One region of the Arthrobacter sp. Soil761 genome, then DNA from elsewhere that is predicted to be linked to it. Evidence: riboswitches for the same ligand, from Rfam matches in the RefSeq annotation. Region 1 holds a riboswitch; each other region holds the start of a gene.
The links. A riboswitch is a leader RNA that binds a small molecule or an ion and turns the genes downstream of it on or off. The one in region 1 is predicted to bind S-adenosylmethionine.
Positions count from the first base shown of each region.

Region 2: it holds a riboswitch for S-adenosylmethionine, as region 1 does, so the genes downstream of both, metX (homoserine O-acetyltransferase MetX) here and ASG79_RS14930 (cobalamin-independent methionine synthase II family protein) in region 1, are expected to answer to the same signal.
Region 3: it holds a riboswitch for S-adenosylmethionine, as region 1 does, so the genes downstream of both, ASG79_RS13820 (DUF1737 domain-containing protein) here and ASG79_RS14930 (cobalamin-independent methionine synthase II family protein) in region 1, are expected to answer to the same signal.

Region 1 is NZ_LMSF01000028.1:90,147-97,728, reverse strand. Features, by position in the region: gene fbaA (class II fructose-bisphosphate aldolase) at 1-700, shown strand, start outside; gene ASG79_RS14940 (DUF3151 domain-containing protein) at 701-1,123, shown strand; gene ASG79_RS23875 (hypothetical protein) at 1,310-1,450, shown strand; gene ASG79_RS14935 (uracil-DNA glycosylase) at 1,463-2,092, opposite strand; gene ASG79_RS14930 (cobalamin-independent methionine synthase II family protein) at 2,294-3,502, opposite strand; SAM riboswitch class I at 3,516-3,619, opposite strand; gene ASG79_RS14925 (M14 family zinc carboxypeptidase) at 3,804-4,889, shown strand; gene ASG79_RS14920 (adenylosuccinate synthase) at 5,128-6,417, shown strand; gene ASG79_RS14915 (YegP family protein) at 6,605-6,976, shown strand; gene ASG79_RS14910 (RNA polymerase sigma factor) at 7,271-7,582, shown strand, end outside.
Region 2 is NZ_LMSF01000011.1:41,280-48,861, reverse strand. Features, by position in the region: gene ASG79_RS08150 (VOC family protein) at 1-570, opposite strand, end outside; SAM riboswitch class IV at 790-904, shown strand; gene ASG79_RS08145 (bifunctional o-acetylhomoserine/o-acetylserine sulfhydrylase) at 948-2,270, shown strand; SAM riboswitch class IV at 2,371-2,486, shown strand; gene metX (homoserine O-acetyltransferase MetX) at 2,499-3,614, shown strand; gene ASG79_RS08135 (MFS transporter) at 3,781-5,163, shown strand; gene ASG79_RS08130 (zinc-binding dehydrogenase) at 5,172-6,317, shown strand; gene ASG79_RS08125 (LysR family transcriptional regulator) at 6,352-7,254, opposite strand; gene mmsB (3-hydroxyisobutyrate dehydrogenase) at 7,396-7,582, shown strand, end outside.
Region 3 is NZ_LMSF01000023.1:363,135-370,716, reverse strand. Features, by position in the region: gene ASG79_RS13840 (UDP-N-acetylglucosamine 1-carboxyvinyltransferase) at 1-431, shown strand, start outside; gene ASG79_RS13835 (glutamate--cysteine ligase) at 498-1,724, shown strand; gene ASG79_RS13830 (O-succinylhomoserine sulfhydrylase) at 1,861-3,069, opposite strand; gene ASG79_RS13825 (rhodanese-like domain-containing protein) at 3,070-3,480, opposite strand; gene ASG79_RS13820 (DUF1737 domain-containing protein) at 3,477-3,752, opposite strand; SAM riboswitch class IV at 3,766-3,881, opposite strand; partial or broken gene opgC (OpgC domain-containing protein) at 4,107-6,572, shown strand; gene ASG79_RS13810 (hypothetical protein) at 6,667-6,921, opposite strand; gene ASG79_RS13805 (TetR/AcrR family transcriptional regulator C-terminal domain-containing protein) at 7,146-7,582, shown strand, end outside.

The DNA.
Region 1 (7,582 bases):
GCCCCTGCTGGCTGCTTCCGAGGCTGAGGTCAAGGCCGGCCGGAACCCGCTGTTCAACTCCCACATGTGGGACGGCTCCGCCGAGACCCTCCAGGAAAACCTGCGCATCGCCCGCGAACTGCTCGGCCGCACTGCTGCCGCCAAGATGATCCTCGAAGTGGAGATTGGCACCGTTGGCGGCGAGGAGGACGGCGTCGAAAACGCCATCAACGACAAGCTGTACACCACCGTTGAGGACGCCCTGGCCACCATCGATGCCCTGGGCTCCGGTGAAAACGGCCGCTACATCACGGCCCTGACCTTCGGCAACGTCCACGGCGTCTACAAGCCCGGCGGCGTCAAGCTCCGCCCGGAGATCCTCAAGGACATCCAGGCCCAGGTGGGCGCGAAGATCGGCAAGGACAACCCGTTCGACCTCGTGTTCCACGGCGGCTCCGGCTCCTCCGACCAGGAAATCGCCGACGCCGTCTCCTACGGCGTGATCAAGATGAACATCGACACCGACACCCAGTACGCCTACACGCGTCCGGTTGCTGACCACATGTTCAAGAACTACGACGGCGTCCTGAAGGTGGACGGCGAAGTGGGCAACAAGAAGACCTACGACCCCCGCGTCTGGGGCGCCTCCGCCGAAGCCGGCCTGGCGGCCCGCGTGGTGGAAGCCACCAAGCAGCTCGGTTCGGCCGGAAAGACCTTCTAGATGTCGGACGAGTTCCGCCGGAACCTGATGGGGCCGGAGCCCACTCTCCTGCCTGCCGAAACCGAGGTGAACGCGCAGCTTGAGGCCGGCCAGGAGGCCCTGGACCTGGTGGCGAAGCACCCAACGTCCTCGCTCCTGTGGGCCGTCCTGGCTGAGGAGGCGTGGACGGAAGGCCGCACCATCGACTCCTACGCCTATGCCCGGGTGGGTTACCACCGCGGACTGGATGCGCTGCGCCGCAACGGCTGGCGCGGCGTGGGGCCCATCCCCTGGGAGCATGAGCCAAACCGCGGGTTCCTGCGGGCCCTCTACTCCCTGGGCCGGGCCTCGTCGGCCATCGGCGAGGCTGAAGAGCCGGAGCGGATCGAGAAGTTCCTGAACGATTCCGACCCCACGGCAAAGGCAGCCATCGAGGGCGAATAACTCCCTGGGCCCACGCCCGCACTGTTTCCTGGTGCAGAGTGCCAGGGAGGGGTTCGGGCTGGGAACGACGGCGGGCGGTCACCTTTCAATGAGAAGGTGACTCGTATCCGGCCTGGAATGCGCCGTCCCTCATTTCGGTTAAAAGAATCGAAGGGCCAGGGGAAGAAAGGAGGAGCTGCGCGAAGCGTGGGAAAGCAGGAGAAAGCGCGTCTCAGGTTCTGTGACTACTACTCGTGGATGTCGTACGCCGACTTCACCACCTGGGTTGAAGCCGAAGACGAATCGGCACCGGGAATTTCGTTTACCGAGTCCGATGCCACAGGCTGAGCGGCGCAGGACTTAAGGTTTGGCAATACCCGTGCGGGCCATGGCGTCTGCATAGGCAGTGCGCATGTCCTCCAGGTACTCCTCCTGGCGGGCCGGGGAACCGGCGAAGGCGCGGCCGCTCAGCGAGCGGACCTTGTAGGTCTTCAGGCCGCGGCGCCAGAGGAGGGGCACCTCGGTCTTCAACAGCAGGTTGGCCAGGCGGTTGGCTTCGGTGCCATGCGCCACGATCACCGAGGCGCGGGGGACCAGGGCCAGGAACTTCAGCAGGGGCTTCAGGCCTGACTGGATCTGGTCCGGAGTGAACTTGCCGTTGGGTTCGCCCGGGACGTGCCAAGGGCGGACGTTCCACGGCATGACGAACTCCGGGCGCAGGCCAAGCTTCCACTGGATCCCCAGCATGCGGGTAACAGCGTCCTGGTCGCCGGGGGTGATGAACCCGGACGGATCCACCTCGCCGATGTTGGAGAACAGGCTGATGATGCGGCATTCCTCCACGTCGTGCATGGGGTCCACGTAGGGCACCACGGTTCCGGGCTTGGCCTCCTGCAGGGAATCACACAGTTCGTTGACGGCGGCAACGCTGGGTTCGTAGCGGCGGCTCATGAGCTGTTCGTGGAATGTTTCGGGTGCCAGGGCTGTCATGAAGTGCTGGATCTCCTGCGGGGATTGGCGTTGCTGCCGCCACGGACATGGGCGCACGGCGGCACGGCACATCAGTGGCGGTTGATTGGGGTGGACCAACTCCTGGTCGGCCTACTCCAGTTTAGCAAGCCCAGGCAAGCGAAACGCCGGCCGCCCCTTCCGGTGATGGAAGGCACAGCCGGCGCGTCGGTGCGGGAGCGGCTAGAAGAGGCGCTTCGAGGCGCGGCGGGCACCCTCACCCAGTGCCTCCAGCTTGGCGAAGGCGATCTGCGGGTGCACCCTGCCGCCCAGGCCACAGTCGGTGGAGGCAATGACGTTCCCGCGGCCCACGAGGTCCGCAAAGCGGACGATCCGGTCCGCCACCAGGTCCGGGTGCTCCACCACATTGGTGGCATGCGAAACAACGCCCGGGATGATCACCCTGCCCTCGGGGAGCTTTGTGTCCTCCCACACCCGCCATTCGTGTTCGTGGCGGACGTTTGCCGCTTCAAAGGAATAGGCGCCGGCGTTGACCTGAAGCACAGAGCCGATGATGTCGGCGAACGGGATGTCCGTGGTGTGTGGGCCGTGCCAGGATCCCCAGCACACGTGCAGCCGGATCTGTTCCTGCGGCAGGCCGCGCAGCGCCCAGTTGGTCGCTTCGACGCGCAGCTGGATGAACTTCAGGTAATCGTCCAGGGACGGCTCGGGATTGATATGGTCCCAGCTTTCGGCCAGGGACGGATCATCGAGCTGCACCGTAAGGCCGGCCTCGATGATGGCCTTGTATTCCTCCCGCATGGCATCAGCGCAGGCGTAGACGAGTTCCTCGTCGCTCTTGTAGTACTCGTTGGCTACCCGCGCGCATGAGCCGGGGGAGAGGGAGGCCACGAAGCCATCCGTGAGGCCTGCGGCGGCGAGCCCGGTCTTCAGGTTCCGGATGTCCGAGGCCACCAGGTCCTGGCCCGTGTAGGTCAGCGGTCCGGCGATCTTGGGCTGGGCAACGCTCCTGCGGTGGGTGAGGATGCCGGATGCGGGATCGCTGTAGGCCTCGTTGAAGGCCTGCCGGTCGCGCCGGTCCGGGAACGAGGTCAGGACAACGTTGCCGGGGGACGAGCGGCGGACCCCGGACTCGGCCCAGCGGTCAACGGTGGTTGGCTCAAGGCCCCCGAGCCGGGCGAAGGAGTAATTCCACCACGCCCCGTAATCCACCGAGCTGGACATGGTGTGCCCGTACTCGCCGTCGTTGGGGATGTCGATGCCAAGGTCCATCTGGCGCTGCACCACGTCCACTACGGAGGCTTCGAGGAGTTCCAGAAATTCCGGCGTGATGCCGTCGGCTTCCTTGGCGGCGTTGGCCGCAATGAGTTCAGGGGTGCGGGGCAATGAACCGGCGTGGGTCACGCGGATATGGTCGGTGTTCTGGGACATGCTGGAATCTTCCTTTCCATCGGTCCTGGCAGTAGCACCTTCGGCCGGCAGGAGTCTGCCGGGACGTGGTTGCTGCGGCGTCATCGAGCCAGGTCTCTCGGCCGCTCCGGATGGTCCACTCTCAGATAAATCGACGCGCGTGGAGCCGCGCAAATCCGCACCGCTTTATGTCGTGGGCATGTCCGGCCGGCCGCCGGCGGCAGGACCGGAACGTACTTACAGCGTTTGTCCAGCATATTGACAGGTTTCGTTAAGCTTGGTTGGCTGAATGTCACATGCCTCCGCTGCGACGGAGCGGCGGATGCCACCCGAGCACTCGAAAGAGGTAACTGTGACGAAATCCCTCAGGACCCTTGCCGTTAGCGGAGCCCTCGCGCTCGCCGTCGCAGCAGGTCCGGCGCCCCTGGCCGGCGCCGTAGGCGAAGGGCCTTCCTACGACGGCAACGGCCAGATCACCACGTCGAAGCTGGCCACCTACGACCAGATGGTCTCGTTCCTGAAGGACCAGGATGCGCGCCAGCCCGCCATGGAGCTGGAGGTCATCGGCCAGACCGTCAAAGGCCGCGACATCCACCTGGTCAAGTACATATCGGACCCGGCCAAGCCCACCATCCTGTATTTGACCCAGCAGCACGGCAATGAACAGCTCACCACCGAGGGTGCCCTCGAGTTCGTCAAGCACCTGGGCACGGGCAAGTCGGCAGGCATCCTGGACGGCGTGAACATCCTCATCGTGCCCATGCTCAACGCGGACGGTGCCATGGGGGATGTCAACTTCTCCCTGGACGACTACCTTGCCAGAGGGGACCGCCACCTCACCCGCTACAACGCGGAAGGCGTGGACCTGAACCGGGACCATGTGGCCAAGGTCCAGCCGGAGACCCAGGCGCTGCACAACAACGTGATGCGCAAGTACCGCATTGACTACATGATCGACCTGCACCACCAGGGCACCCGCGCCGAGCGCGACGGCAAGCTGGTTTCCGGCTCCATCCTGTACCCCACCACCCCGAACGCCGACCCCGCCGTCGTCGAGAAATCAAAGCGGCTCGGCGCCGTTGTCTTCAACAACGTTGACTCCACCGGCTGGGGCCACCTGGGCAGGTACCAGGGCGGCAGCGCCGAGACCATCAGCCGCAACGGCATCTCCGTGGAATACGGCATTGCCACCCTGCTTTTCGAGATGCGCGGCATGTCGGACCACTACCTGGATGGTTACGCGCTGGGACAGCGGAGCAATGGTTACCTGATCAAGCAGACGGTCACCACGCTGGCGTCCACCGCCGCGGCCATAGCGGACGGATCCATTGCCGACGCCGACACCTCCTTCTGGGACACGCTCGCCGAGCAGACGTCCCGGCCCGCGGGGGAGGCCGAGGACGAGTAGGAGGCCCGGCGCCCGCCGCGGCCCATATTTGCGAAAGGGCCGCGGCGGGCCACAACAGTGGACAAAGTGCCCCATCGGCTAAACTTGGGTGGTAAGAGCCCCGGAACTCTTGCTTCGCCGTGCCGTGCTGCGGCTGTGCGAAGGCCGGTATGTTCGGGGCATTCTCATGAACGGCGCTGCATGGGCCCGCCACCAGATGGCTGGACCCGGGCAGCCCGAACGAATGGGGGAGGATCCCATGCCAGCAATTGTGATCGTAGGAGCCCAGTGGGGCGACGAAGGAAAAGGCAAGGCCACCGACCTTTTGGGCGGCCGTGTTGACTACGTCGTCAAGCCCAATGGCGGCAACAATGCCGGGCACACCGTCGTCGTAGGCGGTGAAAAGTACGAACTCAAGCTGCTGCCGGCAGGCATTCTCAGCCCCAACGCTGTTCCCATCATCGGCAACGGCTGCGTGGTGAACCTCGAAGCCCTCTTCCAGGAAATCGACGGGCTCCAGGCCCGCGGTGCGGACACCTCGAAGCTGCGGGTTTCCGCCAACGCCCACCTGGTGGCCCCGTACCACCAGGTCCTGGACAAAGTGACCGAACGCTTCCTGGGCAGCCGCGCCATCGGCACCACCGGCCGCGGCATCGGCCCCGCCTACATGGACAAGGTGGCCCGGCTGGGCATCCGCGTCCAGGACGTGTTTGACGAATCCATCCTCCGCCAGAAGGTGGAAGGCTCGCTGCGCCAGAAGAACGAACTCCTGGTCAAGGTCTACAACCGCCGCAGCGTTGTGGTGGACGAGATCGTGGAGTACTTCCTGTCCTTCGCCGAGCGGCTCCGTCCGCTGGTCATCGACAGCACCCTGGTCCTGAACACCGCGCTGGACGAGGGCAAGGTGGTCCTGATGGAAGGCGGCCAGGCTACGTTCCTGGACGTGGACCACGGCACCTACCCGTTCGTGACCTCCTCCAACCCCACCGCCGGCGGCGCGTCGGTTGGCTCCGGCATCGGGCCCACCCGCATCTCGCGCTCCATCGGCATCATCAAGGCCTACACCACCCGCGTTGGCGCCGGCCCGTTCCCCACGGAACTCTTCGACGAGATGGGCATGTACCTGCAGAAGACCGGCGGCGAATTCGGCGTCAACACCGGACGCCCGCGCCGCTGCGGCTGGTACGACGCCGTCCTGGCCCGGCATGCCTCCCGCGTCAACGGCTTCACGGACTACTTCGTCACCAAGCTGGACGTGCTCACCGGCATCGAACAGATTCCCGTGTGCGTGGCCTACGACGTGGACGGCGTCCGGCACGATGAAATGCCCATGACGCAGACCGAGTTCCACCACGCCAAGCCCATCTTCGAGTACTTCGACGGCTGGACCGAGGACATCACCGGGGCACGCACCCTGGCGGACCTGCCGGAGAACGCCCGGAATTACGTGCTGGCCCTTGAGAAGCTCTCCGGAACCCGGTTCTCCGCCATCGGCGTGGGCCCGGACCGGGACCAGACCATCGTGGTGAACGACCTCATCAACGACTGACACTCCCCAGGGCAGCATGACGACGGCGGCAGGCCACCTTTGCGGGTGGCCTGCCGCTTGTGCGTCCCGGGACGTTCGGCCCGGGTGGAAAAGCAATTTACACAGGCTTAACGCGCACGGTCTTGTGAGGCTGCACGCGTACCGGCAAGACTCGGTAGTACCCCCTGGTGCCCAAGGAAGGATCGTCATGGCCGGAAAATTTGAAGCATTCATTGACGCTGATTCGTTGTTCCGGTTCCGGCTCCTGGCCCCGGATGGCGCAGTGGTGGCTGTCTCCGGGCCGTACCAGGACAAGCAGGCCCTGGCGGCAGGGATCGCTGCCGTGCGTGAGTGCGCCGGCACCGGCCTGGTCACCGACCTCTGTCCCGCCGGGGACGTATCCCGTCCCGCAACCGTGCCCGTAGCGGCAGCCGCCGCCGTTCCCGCGCAGCTGCCCTCCGCCGTCGTACCTGTCTGTGGCGACGGGCGCCTGCCTGCCAGGCTGCACTTTTTCGCGCTGGCCAAGGCATCGCGCAGGCAGGCGACGCCGCCCCGGTGGACCAGGGCAGCTGCCCGCTGACAGCCGCGGAACGGCTGCCCAAAAAGTTTTTGAAATCGCGTAACCCTTTGGGGGTGCGTAGCGATTACCCCTATGAAGTGTCGGTCTGGAACCTGTCCCCCATCACGTTCCAGACCGGCTCTTTTGTTTTCCGCCCAGCCGGCTTCAGGTGCCGGGAGCCCGCAACGGCCCGCTTACCCGGCGCCGTGGCGCTTCCGGCAGCGGTTGTTACTGAAGGGTAAAGTAGGGGCAGCGTTCCGGATGTACTGAGCGTTCACCTTGCCAACTCCCTCTTTGACGGAAAGCACTACGTCAGTGACCGATGCACAGACAGACGAGGCTCCGGACCAGCCAACTCCCGGGACCGCTGCCTTCAGCCTCGTCTACAAGACGTACGCGTCGCAGGTACTGGGCTATCTCACCGCCCGGGGAGTCGAGGATCCGGAGGCCGCCATGCAGGAAGTGTTTCTTTCCGTCCTGCCCAGGCTCGACAGTGTCCGCGGAGGGGATGCGGGGCTGCGTACCTTCATTTTCTCCGTTGCCCATGCGCGGATGGTGGACGACCACCGCCGCCAAAGCCGAAGCCCGCTCAAACTGCCGTTCGAGCCAGAGCTTGACCAGCGCCAG
Region 2 (7,582 bases), on a different contig from region 1:
GACCCACTCCACCGCAACGTCCTCAAGCGGCTTCTCCACCGGTTCACCCAGCCACTCGGTCACGCGGGACGCGGAGCCGGCGATGGTCAGGCAGCTCATCTTAAGATTGCTGGGGTAGGCGTTGGACGGGTGCAGTGCCGGGTCGCCTTCCCACTTGAGCATGTATGGCACCTGGGGATCTGCGATAAGGCCAAGGATGCCAATCTGTTTCCAGACCAGCTCCCGGCCGTCCGGGAACTTGCGGTTGCCGTTCACCGCGGCGCGGCCAAGGCGTGCCTCGAACGGGGCGAGGTCGTCCACTTCGACACACCAGCCCATCCAGCCACCACCGGCCGCGGAACGGGCACGCACTGCCTGTCCGAACGGTGCCTTGTCCGAAGCCGGGTGGTCCAGGACCTCTACGACTTCCAGGTACTTGTGCCCGGCGAGCGGGATGATCATATTCCGGGTTCCGAACCGGGGGTGCACCCCGCCCTTCACTGCCTCAACGCCGAGGGCAGATGAAATACGTTCGGTAGTGGCCGCGAGGCCATCTTGTTCACAGGCGTAAGAGACGTGATCCATGCGCATGGCAACATCTTGGCACTTTGTGATGCGGCTCTCAGCTAAGGGTACCCTTACTGGAAAGGCGGCCGGGAAAAGGGCCGGGAACATGGGCACGAAGGACGACGGCGGCGTCCCCGGCCGGGTGCGGGGCGGCCCACCTGTGGCGGCTCGAAAGCCATGCAGGGCGACCTTGTTCGTCACAATGCTGTCCACGGCGACTACCCCGTTCCTAGACTGGGCGCAGGTCATGAGCGCCAGCGCCAAGCCCCGGCTCGCTGGCCGGCAACCCTCCACCCGCGGTGGGGTGCCCCGGGTGAGGACCTGGCTGTCCGGCAAGAGCCGGAAGCAAGCGCGGCCCGTACTGCCCCACGCATTCCGGGCCCACGTCAAAGGAGATTTGGATGTCCAACGGATGGTCTTTCGAAACCCGCCAGATCCATGCCGGCCAGGAGCCCGACAGTGCCACAGGAGCCCGCGCGCTCCCCATTTACCAGACCACGTCCTTCGTGTTCCCCAGCGCCGAAAGCGCAGCCAACCGCTTTGCCCTCGCCGAACTTGCACCCATCTACACCCGGATCGGCAACCCCACCCAGGATGCCGTCGAACAGCGGATCGCCAGCCTTGAGGGGGGCCTGGCCGCATTGCTGCTGAGCTCTGGCCAGGCCGCCGAGACGTTCGCGGTGCTGAACATTGCGGAGGCGGGGGACCATATTGTGGCGAGCCCCAGCCTTTACGGCGGAACGTACAACCTGTTCGCCCACACCCTGAAGAAGTTCGGCATCTCGGTCACGTTCGTCCAGGATCCCGACAACCTGGACCAGTGGCGCGACGCCGTCCAGCCGAACACCAAGCTCTTTTTCGGTGAAGTGGTGTCCAATCCCCGCCAGGACGTCCTGGACATCGAAGGCATCTCCGAGGTGGCCCACCAGGCAGGCGTGCCACTGATCGTGGACAACACCCTGTCCACGCCCTACCTGATCCGCCCACTGGAGTGGGGTGCGGACATCGTGATCCACTCCGCCACCAAATACCTGGGCGGCCACGGCTCCGCAATTGCCGGCGTGATCGTGGACTCCGGCAAATTCGACTTCGGCAAGGACCCTGAACGGTTCCCCGGCTTCAACACCCCGGACCCCACCTACAACGGCCTGGTCTACGCCCGCGACCTAGGCGCCGACGGTGCGCTGGGTGCCAACCTCTCCTACATCCTCAAGGCCCGCGTCCAGCTGCTGCGCGACCTTGGCTCGGCGGTTTCCCCCTTCAACGCCTTCCTGATCTCCCAGGGCCTGGAGACGCTGAGCCTGCGGGTGGAACGCCACGTTGCCAACGCCACGGAAGTGGCGCGCTGGCTGGAAGGAAGGGACGACGTCGAATCCGTCGCCTACGCCGGGCTGCCCTCCAGCCCCTGGTACGAGCGTGGCCGCAAGTACGGGCCCAAGGGAACGGGCGCCGTCGTGGCCTTCAACCTTGCCGGCGGAGCGGAGGCGGGCAAGCGCTTCGTCGACGCCCTGGAGCTGCACTCCCACGTGGCCAACATCGGCGACGTCCGCTCCCTGGTCATCCACCCGGCGTCGACCACCCACAGCCAGCTCTCGCCGGAGCAGCAAGCGGTGGCCGGGGTGAATCCGGGACTGGTCCGGCTCTCTGTTGGCCTGGAGCACATCGATGACATCCTGGCCGACCTGGAAGCGGGTTTCCGCGCTGCCAAAGGCGCCCAGAGCTAAAAGCGCGCCAGGGCTGACGCCGGGAGGGCCGGCAAGCGGGGAAGTCACAACCAGTCACACTCTTGGCCTGGAGCGGGGGGTGTTTCGTACACTCAAACCAGGTCATGAGTGCCAGTGACAGCCCCGGCTTGCTGGCCGGCAACCCTCCATCCGCGGTGGGGTGCCCCGGGTGAGGACCTGGCCTGCCGGTCAGACGACGGCAGGCAAGCGCGTAGAAGAGGTCTTGCCATGACGGTTACCGTCGCCCGAACCACCATCCCCGAACACGGAATTGTCCGCTACGCCTCCATCGGAGGGCTGGAACTCGAAGCCGGGGGATACCTCCCGGACGTCACGCTGGCCTACGAAACCTGGGGCACGCTCAACGCCGACGCCAGCAACGCCATCCTGATCGAGCACGCCCTGACCGGCAGCACCCACGTGACCCGCGGCGACACGGACGAAGAAGGCTGGTGGGAACAATTGGCCGGTCCCGGCGCTCCCGTGGACACGGACAAGTTCTTCGTGGTGTCCGTCAACATCGTGGGCGGCTGCTACGGGTCCACGGGCCCGTCGTCGGCCGCCCCGGACGGAGCCCCCTGGGGCTCCCGCTTCCCCCTGGTCACCCTGCGGGACAGCACGCTGGCAGAGGCCCGGCTGGCTGACCAGCTGGGCATCAGCAGCTGGTTCGCTGTCCTGGGCGGATCCATGGGCGGCGCCCGCGCCCTTGAATGGGCAGTGACCTACCCGGAGAGGGTGCAGCGCTGCGCCGTCATCTCCGTGGGCGCCGCGAGCACGGCGGAACAGATCGCCTTCGCGCAGGCCCAGACCCTGGCCATCCGGCAGGACCCACACTTCAACGGCGGCGACTACTACGGCGGCCCCTGCCCGGAAGCCGGGCTGGCACTTGCCCGGCGCATCGCCCACATCACCTACCGGTCCGCGGCTGAACTGGAAGGCCGCTTCGGCCGGGAACCCCAGGCGCCGGAGTCGCCCCTGAAGGGTGAGGCTCTGGCCGCCCGCGGCCGCTACCAGGTGGAAAGCTACCTGGACCACCAGGGCAGCAAGCTCGTGAAGCGCTTCGACGCCAACAGCTATATCGCCCTCACCGAGGCGCTGATGAGCCATGACATCTGCCGGGGCCGCGGAACCCTGGCCGAAACCCTGGCCAGGTCCACCGCCAGGTTCTTCGTGGCCGCCGTGGATTCGGACCGGCTGTATTTCCCGTCGCAGTCCCGTGAGCTGGCCCAGGCCCTGCCGGGGGACGTGGACGTCCACGTCATCCAGGCGCCGATCGGGCACGACGGGTTCCTGACAGAGATCGGGCAGCTGGGCAGCCAGCTCCGGAGCAGCTTCCTGGCCTAGCGCCCCGCATGTGCATTCCTGCAGATGCCTTCTGCACTAATCGGCGTTGAGGTTGCACCGCAGGCAGACCATACTCAATCGAATCCGGTGCGTTCGTGGTGTGCATCACACCCGGCCGCCATTGATTGGTCCCCGTGGTGTCGACGACGACGCCGAAGGAGTTCGCATGAGTACGGAAAGCTCCGCCGCAAGGCGCACAGAGGAAACCGACGTCAAGGCTTCAGGCCTTAAGAAAGTGGTTACGGCCTCCATGGCCGGAACCGTTGTTGAGTGGTACGAGTTCTTCCTCTACGCCTCGGCTGCCACCCTGGTGTTCGGAAAGGCCTTCTTCCCCAACGCCGGCACAGAACTGGATGGCATCATCGCCGCCTTCCTCACTTATGCCGTCGGTTTCGTGGCGCGCCCCATCGGCGGCATCGTCTTTGGCCACTTCGGCGACAAGTTCGGACGCAAGAAGCTGCTGCAGCTGAGCATCATCCTGGTAGGCGTCTCCACCTTCCTCATGGGCTGCCTGCCCACGTTCCAGCAGATCGGCTACTGGGCTCCCGCACTGCTGGTGGTCCTCCGGTTCGCCCAGGGCTTTGCCGTTGGCGGCGAGTGGGGCGGCGCCGTCCTCCTCGTGGCCGAACACAGCCCCAGCAAATCCCGCGGTTTCTGGGCCAGCTGGCCACAGTCGGCAGTGCCGCTGGGAAACCTGCTTGCCACCGCCGTCTTGTTCACCCTGTCCTCCACGTTGACCCAGGACGCCTTCCTGGGGTGGGGCTGGCGCGTAGCGTTCTGGCTGTCCGCGGTGATCGTCCTGATCGGTTACTACATCCGCACCAAGGTCAATGACGCACCGATCTTCCTCGAAGCCCGCAAAGAGGTCGAAGCCGGCCACAAGGGCTACGGCGTCGCTGAGGTATTCCGGCGCTACCCCCGCGGCGTCTTCACCGCCATGGGCCTGCGCCTGGCGGAAAACATCCTGTACTACCTCGTGGTCACGTTCTCCATCACCTACCTGAAAACCGTGGTCCAGGCCGACACCACCCGCATCCTCCTCCTGCTGCTCCTTGCCCACGCCCTGCACTTCGCCGTCGTGCCCATGGTCGGCAAGCTGTCGGACCGGTTTGGCCGCAGGCCCGTCTACATGGCCGGCGCCATCATGGGGGCCACCTGGGGCTTCTTCGCCTTCCCCATGATGGACACCAAGAACGATGCCATCATCCTGGCCGCCATCATGATCGGCCTGGTGTTCCACGCCTTCATGTACGCCGGGCAGCCTGCCATCATGGCGGAAATGTTCCCCACCCGGATGCGCTACTCCGGGGTTTCCCTGGGCTACCAGGTGACGTCGATCGTTGCAGGATCCCTGGCCCCGATCATCGCCGCCTCGCTCCTGGGCGCCTACAAGTCCTCCGTCCCCGTGGCGGTCTACCTGCTGATCGCCTGCGCCATTACCGCCGTCGCGGTCTACTTCCTGAAGGAAACCCGCGGCATCTCGCTGCACGACGTGGACGCCGCCGACGCCCAGGGCACCGCCGACCTCCTTGCCGCCCGCAAGAAGTAGCAGGATCCGTGAAAGCCGCCGTCCTGTACTCCACCGTTCCCGCCGCCCCCACCACGGGGGCCGGCAACGGGAAGCAGACCTACTCCGAGGCCGCTCCGCTGCTGGTGCAGGAACTGGAGCAGCCGGAGCCCCGCGCCGGTGAGCTTGGTGTTGCCATCACGTACTCCAGCCTCTGCCACTCGGACCTCTCGGTGGTGGACGGTTCCCGCGTCCGGCCGCTGCCCATGGCCTTGGGCCACGAGGCGGTGGGTCGGGTGGTGTCCGTGGGGGCCGGCGTGTTCGACGTGTCCGTCGGCGACCATGTGGTGCTGGTCTTCGTGCCGAGCTGTGGCGGGTGCCGTGCGTGCCTGGCCGGCCGGCCGGCCCTCTGCCACCGTGCAGCAGAGGTCAATGGCTCCGGCGACCTGCTGCGCGGGCCGGCACTGCTGCGGACTCCGGCAGGGGAACGGATCAACCACCACCTTGGCGTCTCGGCCTTCGCCGATTACGCAGTGGTGGCAAGGGAATCGGTGGTGGTGATCGACGACGACGTCCCGGACACGGTTGCCGCGATGTTTGGTTGCGCCGTGCTCACCGGAATGGGTGCAGTGTTGAATACCGCGGCTGTCAGTCCGGGGCAGTCCGTAGCGGTGTTCGGCCTCGGAGCCGTGGGCCTGTCAGCCGTCATGGCAGCGCGCCTCGCTGGAGCCGCCGACGTCATTGCCATCGATCCAAACCAAGGCAAGCACCAGCTGGCCCGCGACGCCGGCGCCACATCGGTGGGAACGCCGGAGGACGCGGCACGGCTGATCGCGGAAGCGTCCGGGGACGGTGTGGACGTTGCCATTGAAGCAGTGGGATCAGCAGGCGTTATCGCCTCCTGCCTGGAGCAGGTGACGCGGGGAGGCGCCGTGGTGTCGGTGGGCCTGCCCCATCCGTCCGCCCAGTTGACGGTGCCGGCCCTGCAGTTTGCCGGGGCGGGAAAACGGCTGCTGGGCTCCTACATGGGGGATGCCGTGCCGGCGCGCGACATTCCGCAGTACCTGGCGTTCTGGCGCGAAGGCAGGCTGCCGGTTGAGCTGCTGCATACTGACACCCGGCCGCTCAGCGAGATCAATGAGGGCCTGGATGCGCTGGCATCCGGGCAGGTGGTAAGGCGGCTGTTCCAGGCCTGACTTGTGCGGGGGCCTGGGTCCGCAAGAACAGCGCTTACCCCGCCAGCACCCCGGAGCGCTCCTTCATTTCCGCCTTGAGTGCCGCAATCACTGCCTGGACCGGTGCGGACCGGAGCGACTCCGGGCGGGCAACGGCCCAGATGGGGAGCTGGCGCTCAAAGTCGGCCGCCAGGACGGGCACGAAGTCCCCGCAGCCCGCCACCATGAAGTTGGGCAGCAGCCCAATGCCTGCACCCTGCCGTACCGCCTCCACCTGGGCGAACACGCTGGTGGCCTGGAAGCTCGTCCTGGGCAGCGGAAGCTGCGAGGACCAGCGCGGCCCCAGCTCCGCCACCTGGAGTGCGGACTCGACGTAGGACACAAACCCGTGCTGCCCCACGTCGTCGAGCGTTTCCGGCAGGCCATGCCGGGCGGCATACGCTGAGCTTGCGTAGAGGCGCAGGTAGTAGTTGCTCAGGAAGATTGTCTGCGCGGTGGTGACGTCCGCCCGGCCCACCACGATCTCCAGGTCCACGCCCGACCGGTTCTGGCTGACTTTCCGGGTGGCGCTGAGCATTTCGATGTTCAGCTGCGGGTTTTGCTGCTGGAGCCGCACCAGCGACGGGGTGACGAACACTGCCCCCACGCCGTCCGTCGTGGCGACGCGGACCAGGCCGGCGAGGGTGCTTTGGTCCTGGCTGATCAGGCCGGACAGCGAGCCAAGGGTACCTTCGATCGCCTCTGCCGCTTCCACGGCCGCGGCACCGAGCTGCGTCAGCTCCCAACCCTGCGGGCTGCGTTCCAAAGTCCGGCCGCCCAGTTGCCTGTCCAGGGCGAGGATGCGGCGGGAGATGGTGGTGTGGGTTGTTCCCAGCGTCTCGGCTACCGCGTTGAACCGGCCCAGGCGGGCAACGGTGAGCAGGATGAGCAGGTCGTCGGGGCTTGGCAACCGTCTCAGGTCCACTCCGGTCCTTCCTTCGATGTGCAGCAATGCACATGGCCTCTGTGATTTTTCCCCTTGATTGCACTCTAGCAGGGTGTGATCGTTGACACAGACATGCCGGCAGTACGGCTGGAATGGAAGCAAAGGAGCTTACTCGTGGCAGTTATCGGTTGGATTGGCCTGGGCAACATGGGCGGCCACATGTCCGTAAACCTGGCGAAAGCCGGGCATGATGTGCGCGGTTTCGACCTCAACCCGGCAGCCCTGGCAGCCGCTGAAGCAGGCGGCGTCAAGCGGACCGCCAGCATCGCCGAAGCGGTGGATGGTGCGGACGCCGTGTTCA
Region 3 (7,582 bases), on a different contig from region 1:
TGGACGTCACCACCAAGCCCTCCGGGCTGCATGCCCCGGAGGACAAGATCCATCCGATGCCGTTCCCCGGGCTGAACATCGACAACCTGCCGTTCTTTGCCGTCATTGCCGCGAACGCCGATGGCCAGACCATGATCCACGACTGGGTCTACGAGAACCGGGCCATTTACCTGACAGAGCTGAACAGGCTTGGGGCGCAGGTGCAGCTACTGGATCCGCACCGGATCTACGTCAACGGGCCCACCAAGTGGCGCGCCGCCGAGGTGGGCTGCCCGCCGGCGCTTCGTCCGGCCGCCTGCCTGCTGCTGGCCATGCTCGCCGCCCGGGGCGTGTCCGAACTGCGGAACATCTACGTGATCGAGCGTGGCTACGAGGACCTGGCGGAACGCCTGAACACCATTGGCGCCAAGGTGGAGTACTTCCAGGACTAGCATTCACGGTTCGTCATGAATCGCCGGGGCCCCTCGAATGCCGGACAAGTATCGCAGAATGTTCGTATGCGTACTTTTGGCGTAGAGGAGGAACTCCTGATCGTTGATCCGGAGTCCGGGGAACCCCTTGCCCTGGCCGACGCCCTCCTGGCCGGCCACCGCGTTGCGGCTGACGATCTTCCCGTGGACCCGGAGGTCCACCACTCCGGAAAACAGGCGGATTACGACGACGAGATGGGCTTGAGTGCCGAGCTGAAGCTTGAGCAGATCGAGACCCAGACCCGTCCGTGCCTCGAATACGGGAGCCTGCTCGAACAGATCCGCGCGGGCCGCGCCCTGGCGGACCAGGCCGCCAGGAAGCATGGCGCCCGGGTGGCGGCCCTCGCCACCTCGCCCTTGGCCTCCACCACCCACACGACGCCCGACCCCCGGTACGCCAAAATGCTGGAGCGCTTCGGCCTCACCGCCCAGGAGCAGCTGACCTGCGGCTTCCATGTGCACACGTTCATCGAATCGCCCGAAGAGGGCGTGGCGGTCCTGGACCGGATCCGCGACAAGCTGGCAGTGCTGACGGCCCTGAGCGCCAATTCACCCTTCTGGAACGGCGTTCCAACCGGGTTTGAAAGCTACCGCACCCAGGCCTGGAACCGGTGGCCCACGGCGGGCCCGGCCGGTATTTACGGGACGTACCCTGCCTACCGGCGCGTGGTGACGCGGCTGCTGGAAAGCGGCGTCATGCTCGATGAGGGCATGCTGTACTTCGACGCCCGGCTGTCCCGCAACCACCCCACCGTCGAGGTTCGCGTGGCGGACGTCTGCCTTCGTGCCGAGGATGCAGCGCTCATTGCCGTGCTGGTCCGGGCGCTGGTGGAATCCGCCAGCAGGGAATGGCAGGCCGACGTGGATCCTGCGCCGGTTCCCACCGTCCTCCTCCGGATGGCCTCGTGGCAGGCCAGCAGCGCCGGGCTAAGCGGTGAACTCCTGGATTTTGGGAATTTCCGGCCCGCACCGGCCGCGGACGTGGTCCGGTCCCTGGTGGATTACCTGGCTCCCGTCCTGTCCGAACAGGGGGAGCTGGCACTGGCACGGCAGGGGGTGGAGGACATCATCGCCCGCGGAACAGGAGCCGCCGAACAGCGCCGCGCCCGGGACAAGGCGCTGGCGGGACCGCCCCCGGAGGACATGGGGTTCGGCGCCGTGGTGCGGCAGGCCGTCAACGTGACCATGCGGGATGCCCTGGATCTAGCTGACGTGGAGGGCACGCCCGAACTGCTGCGGGTCCGCCAGAGCTGACCTTCGATGCGCATATCCATTCCCGACGCGCAGATTCCTCCTCGCGGCCCATATTTGGTGCGCGCCAGGGAATCTGCGCATCGAGAGTGAGGAAGCGCGTCGCCCGGACCCAGAGGAGCTAGGGCTTCCCGCGCGGCTAGATCTGCTTGAGTGCCTGTTCCAGGTCGCGGAGGAGGTCCTCCGGGTCCTCGAGCCCTACCGAGAGCCGCACCACGCCGTCACTGAGCCCAATGGCGGCGCGCCCTTCCGGCCCCATGGCGCGGTGCGTGGTGGTGGCGGGGTGCGTGATCAGGGACTTCGAATCACCAAGGTTGTTGGAGATGTCGATGATGCGCAGCCCGTCCAGCAGTGCGAAGGCCGCTTCCTTGCCGGAGCGCCCGCCGGAGGGAGCCAGCTCAAGCGTGAGGACCGTACCGCCGGCGCTCATCTGCCGTGCCGCCAGGTCGTACTGCGGGTGGGACTTGAGCAGCGGGTACTTCACCCAGCTCACGGCGGGCTGTTCTTCCAGCCACTCTGCGAGCCGGAGCGCCGTGGCGGAGGAATGGTTCACGCGCAGGCTCATGGTCTCCAGGCCCTTGGTCAGGACCCAGGCGTTGAACGCCGAGAGTGCGGGCCCGGTGTGGCGCATGAGCTGTTTCACGGGGCCGTCGATGAACTCCTTGGTGCCCAGGATGGCGCCGCCCATGACCCTGCCCTGGCCGTCGATGTGCTTGGTGCCGGAGTAGACGATGACGTCGGCGCCCAGGTCACCGCAGCGCTGCAGCAGGGGAGTGGCGAAGACGTTGTCCGCCACCACCTTGGCGCCGGCGGCATGCGCAAGTTCGCTGACCGCGGCGATGTCCACGATCTCCTGCATCGGGTTGGACGGGGATTCGAAGAAGACGGCGGTGGTGGGCTTGGAGAGGGCCTCGCGCCACTGGTCCAGGTCCGGCCCGTCCACGAAGACGGTCTCCACGCCCCACCGGGGAAGGATCTCGTTCAAAATCACGAAGCACGAACCGAACAGCGACCGGGCGGCCACCACCCGGTCGCCGGCAGCCAGCAGGGCACCAAGCGCGGTGAACACCGCGGACATGCCCGACGCCGTCGCGAAGCAGGCTTCGGTGCCTTCCAGCAGCCGGAGCCGCTCCTGGAAGGTGGCCACGGACGGGTTGCCGTAGCGGGAGTAGACAAAGCGTTCGTCCTCGCCGGTGAAGGCGCGTTCAGCTGCTGCCGCGGATTCGTAGACGAAGCCGGAGTTCAGGAAAATGGCCTCGGACGTTTCCTGGAAGTTGGTGCGGTCCAGCCCGCCACGGACAGCCTGGGTGTCGGGGTTCCAGCCGGGGGCGTCTTGGTTGAAGGTCACTTAGTTCTTTCCGAGGTTGGTGGGAAGGCCGCGGTTTTTCCAGCCGTTGACGGTGCGTTCGCCATAGCGGTCCGGCTCGCCTTCAAAGCCCTCCAGCACGTTGTAGGAGGTGAAGCCGGCCCGGGTGGCCGCGATGGCTGCCGCGATGGACCGCTGGCCGGAGCGGCACAGGAACACCAGTTCGGTTGAACGGTCCTCGGGCGCCTGCTGGCTGAGGTCGTTGATGAAGTCGGGGTTGGGGATGCCGCCGGGGAAGGTCCACTGGATGAAGAGGGGGTCGTTGTCCGTGGCCTTGGTGTCCGGAATGCCGATGTGGGCCCATTCGCCCTCGGTGCGGACGTCCACCAGGATGGCGCCCTGTTCCAGCTTCTCCCATGCTTCCTGGGGCGTGAGGTCTCCCGCGTAGCTCATGCGTGGCCCTCGCCGTCGAACTCGCCTTCAAATTCGGCGTCCAGTTCATCCACTGCGGTGGCAACCGCGGCATCGGCCGAGGCGATTGCCGCCGGAAGGACCACTGCCTGCGCCACGATCACGCTGGTGCCGTTGAAGGTGGCTGCCGGGCTGCCGTGCAGCACATAGCCGTCGGCCAGGGCCGTGGAGATCCGCTCGCAGAATGAACGGTCATCCGGGCCGGTGATCAGGCGGTAGGACAATTTTTCGTCGGGGGCAGGTGCGTCAGACACGACGGATCTCCTTCTTTCACGCTTGCAGCTCGAATCGGTCGATATGCCGAGTATTCACCTGAGGCACCCCGCCGCGAAAGGGAGGGTTGCCGACCGGCCAGTCAGGGCTTCACACCGGTACTCATTACTCCCCAAAAACGTAACATCTGCCGCGCCAAGCCGCACCGCCGCCGTCGTCATGTTCCGTAATTGAGCAGCGCTGAAGGGAGGCGCGGGGTTGAAGGAAAGCGCGACGGCGGACATCGCCGCAGGTGGGCGGCCCGCCACGTGCCGCCCGGGGCCGCGGGGCCGATAAAGTTCTTACCGGGGCGCCGCCCCGTCGTCACAGCAATGAGCACCGGGGGTCCTGTCAGCATGCGGGCAAACACATCGCGCCACCAGGCCGCCATTTGCGGGACCCGCCGGCCGTCCATCGGTGCGTTCCTGGCCGCGGCCATCGTCAGCCTCCTTGCCCTGCTGGCGGCTGCGCCGGCGCATGCGGCGGACGCTGCGCCGGAGAAGGGAAAGCCCTGGCTGGGCGCGGTGCTCGAGTGGGGCGAGGACACCGCCGCAGGCTTCAGCGGCCGGCTTGGTGCCAGTCCGGCCGTCTTCGGCCACGACATCACCATCCCCTACCGCGATTCGGAACGGAACGACCTTGACGGCTTCCTTCAGCAGGCCGCGTCCCTAGGCGCCCACGCCCTGCTCACGGTGAAGCCGTCAGTGCCCCTGGGCCAGCTCGGCACCGCGGAAGCGGAAGCATTCGCAGCGCAGGTGCGCGACCTTACGTCCGGGTTCAAGGGGCAGCTGCTGATCCGGTTCGCCCCGGACATGAATGCAAGCTGGGTGGCCTGGGGCCAGCAGCCCGCCGCGTACCGGCAGGCCTTCAGGGCTGTGGCGGCAGCGTTCAAGAAGTACGACGGCGGCCGGGCCACCTTGGTGTGGGCGCCTTACCTGGGCAAGGACTACCCCTTTGACCGCAACCGGGATGCCCCGCAGCCCGGAACCGAAGGCTTTTCCCTCCTGGACACGAACGGCGACGGGGCCTGGAACTCAAGCGACAGCGCCTACGCCCCTTACTACCCGGGCGACGACGCAGTGGACTGGGCGGGGCTGGCCGCCTATCACGACGACACGGCCGGCGGCCCCGCCGTCAACTCCCAGCCGAGGGCCGGCGAGCTCCAGGACATGCTGACGGCCTCCGGCGGCGAAAACTTCTACGGCACCTATTCCGAGGGGCGCAACAAGCCGTTCCTCCTCCAGACCTCTGCTTTCTACAGCCCCGCGTCCGGCGGCGCGCAGGAGGCGGACATCAAGGCGGGCTGGTGGGACCAGGTGGTGGGAACTGCCACTTCCCCACCTTTTGCCGGGACGGCCGCCGTTGTCTGGGACGAGCGCACCAGCACCAGGGATACCGGCGTGGCGAGCATCAGCTGGCTGCTCACGGGACAGGCGGGCATCGCCAAAGCGGCCCTGGACAGGCTGAAGGCATCGCCAATGGTCACCGGGCCGGTCACCGACGTGGCATCCGGGAGCACCTACGTCCGGGCCAACACGCTCTCCGGGGCTGCCGCCTGGACTGTTGCCGCCGCCATGGCCATCCTCCTGGTGGCCCTGTGGCAGATACCCCGCCGGATCAACGCAGCCACGGCCTGGGGCTACCAGGATCCCTCCGCCAGGGACTCGCGCATCGATCTGCTGCGCGGGATGGCCATCGTCTTTGTGGTGGTGAACCACCTGGGCATGGCATCGCTGTTCCAGCTGCTCACCCAGGAGGCCGTGGGCTTCGTGTAGGGTGCGGAACTGTTCGTCCTGTTCTCCGGACTGGTGGTGGGCATGGTGTACGGACCCAAGGCCAGGGAGGACTTCGGGCAGGTGGTCGACCTCACGACCCGCCGCGCCGGCAAGCTCTACCTGACGGCGCTGGCCGTGCTGATCGGCGTCTTCCTTCTGTCCCTGCTCCCGTTCTTCCACACCGAGGCCCTGACCACGTTCGTGGACCAGGGGACCGGTGGCGCCGGGCACAACGGGGCCGGCCGGACCTACGACCTCTATGCGGGCATGTCATCGCTGTTCCAGTTCCCCGTGCCGCCCCAGGTGCTTCCGGCCATCGTGCTGCTGCAGTTCGGTCCCTGGCAGTTCAATGTCATGGGGCTCTATGTGGTGCTGTTGCTGGTCAGCCCGCTGATCCTCGCGGCGCTGAACCGCGGAAAGGCCATCTGGGTCGTGGCGGTGTCGGTTGCCGTGTATGCGGCAGGTGCCATGACCAGGTTCCGGATCCTGCCCTCGCAGTTTGAGGACTCCTTCCCGCTGCTGGTGTGGCAGGTGCTTTTCGTGCTTGGGCTGGTTGCGGGCTACCATCGGCGCAGCATCACAGCGTGGCTGTCGCGCCACACGTGGGTGGTGGTTGCCTGCACCACGGCAGCATTCGCTTTAGCCTTCCTGTCCTGGGGCAACCCCTACCTGGCCAACGCCTATGACGTCCGACTGGCGCTTCTGCCGGATGCGTCCTACCGGGCAATGTATGACGCCTTCTTCGGCCGGACATACCTGGCCCCGGGCCGGCTGCTCAACGTCCTGGTCCTTGTGGTGGCTGCGTACGCATTCCTCGGTGCTTACTGGAAACCGGTGGACCGGGCCCTGGGCTGGTTCCTGGTCCCGCTGGGCCGGGCCACGCTGTACGTCTTCATCATGCACGTGGTGCTGATCGCCGTCGTGGCCAACATCCCGGCCCTGCAGCAGCAAAGCATCCTCCTCAACACCGTGGCCTACGCCGTGGTCCTGGGGCTGCTCTGGGTGATGGTCCGCACCAGGTTCCTCTTCCGGATCATCCCTACCTAGCCGGGGGCATGAAAAATGCTGCGGCACGGGCATGCCACAGCATTTGATCATGTACCACCCGGCTGCCCGGTGGCCTCTTACGAATCCGGGGGTCTCAGACCAGGCCCGGGTAGCTGGTCATGATGTAGTCCGCAGCGGCAGGACCCTTCATGCGCAGCCCGTTGCGGCGCGGCGGGATCCGGTGCTTCATGGCTGCCCAGAAGGTGGACTCGGTGCCAGCCGGCTGCTGGTTGAGGAAGCACCAGCTGGTGTACAGGCCGTAGAGGCGGTCGCGGTCCATGCTGGAACCAGCGGCGTGGTCGGGGTAGGTGGCTTCGTGGAGAAAAGTATCGAACTGCGAATGTGCCATGATGGCTTCCCTTCGCTAAGTGCTCGGCGCCGCCGTTCGGCTACAGCAGCAAGATTTGATGCCCTGCACATGGCCATCGAATCTATAGGTTGGGTCCCGTGAAAAGCGTCCGGGGCCTCAGCGTCGTCAGCGCCTGTCTACGATGTAGACTTTACTCGTAGACTACAAGTAAGGCAACCGTCTCGATTAATCCGGGCCGCCACTTCCACCGCTAGGACAACACCATGAATCCCCCGCACGCTTCCGGCCGCACCCCCGCCAAGGCCAGGCTGAGCAGGGAGGTCGTGCTGGCCAAGGCCCTGGAACTGGTTGATGCCGAAGGACTGGATGCACTGACCATGCGCCGCCTGGGGCAGGAGCTTGGCCGGGACCCGATGAGCCTGTACCGCTACGCCGAGAACCGCGCGGCGCTGCTGGACGGGGTTTCTGAGCTGGTGCTCAACCAGCTTCCGATTCATCCGGAGGACCCGGATTGGAAAGCGCAGCTGCGGAGCATCGCCCACAACCTGCGGATGCTGGCGCTCAAGCATCCCAACGTTGTCCCCCTGCTGGTGACCCGGCCCCTCTCCACGCCGCTGGGCATGCGCCCGCTGGGCACGTTGCGGCCATTGGAGCAGATCCTGACCCTGCTGGTGGCGGCAGGATTCGAGCCGGCGGATGC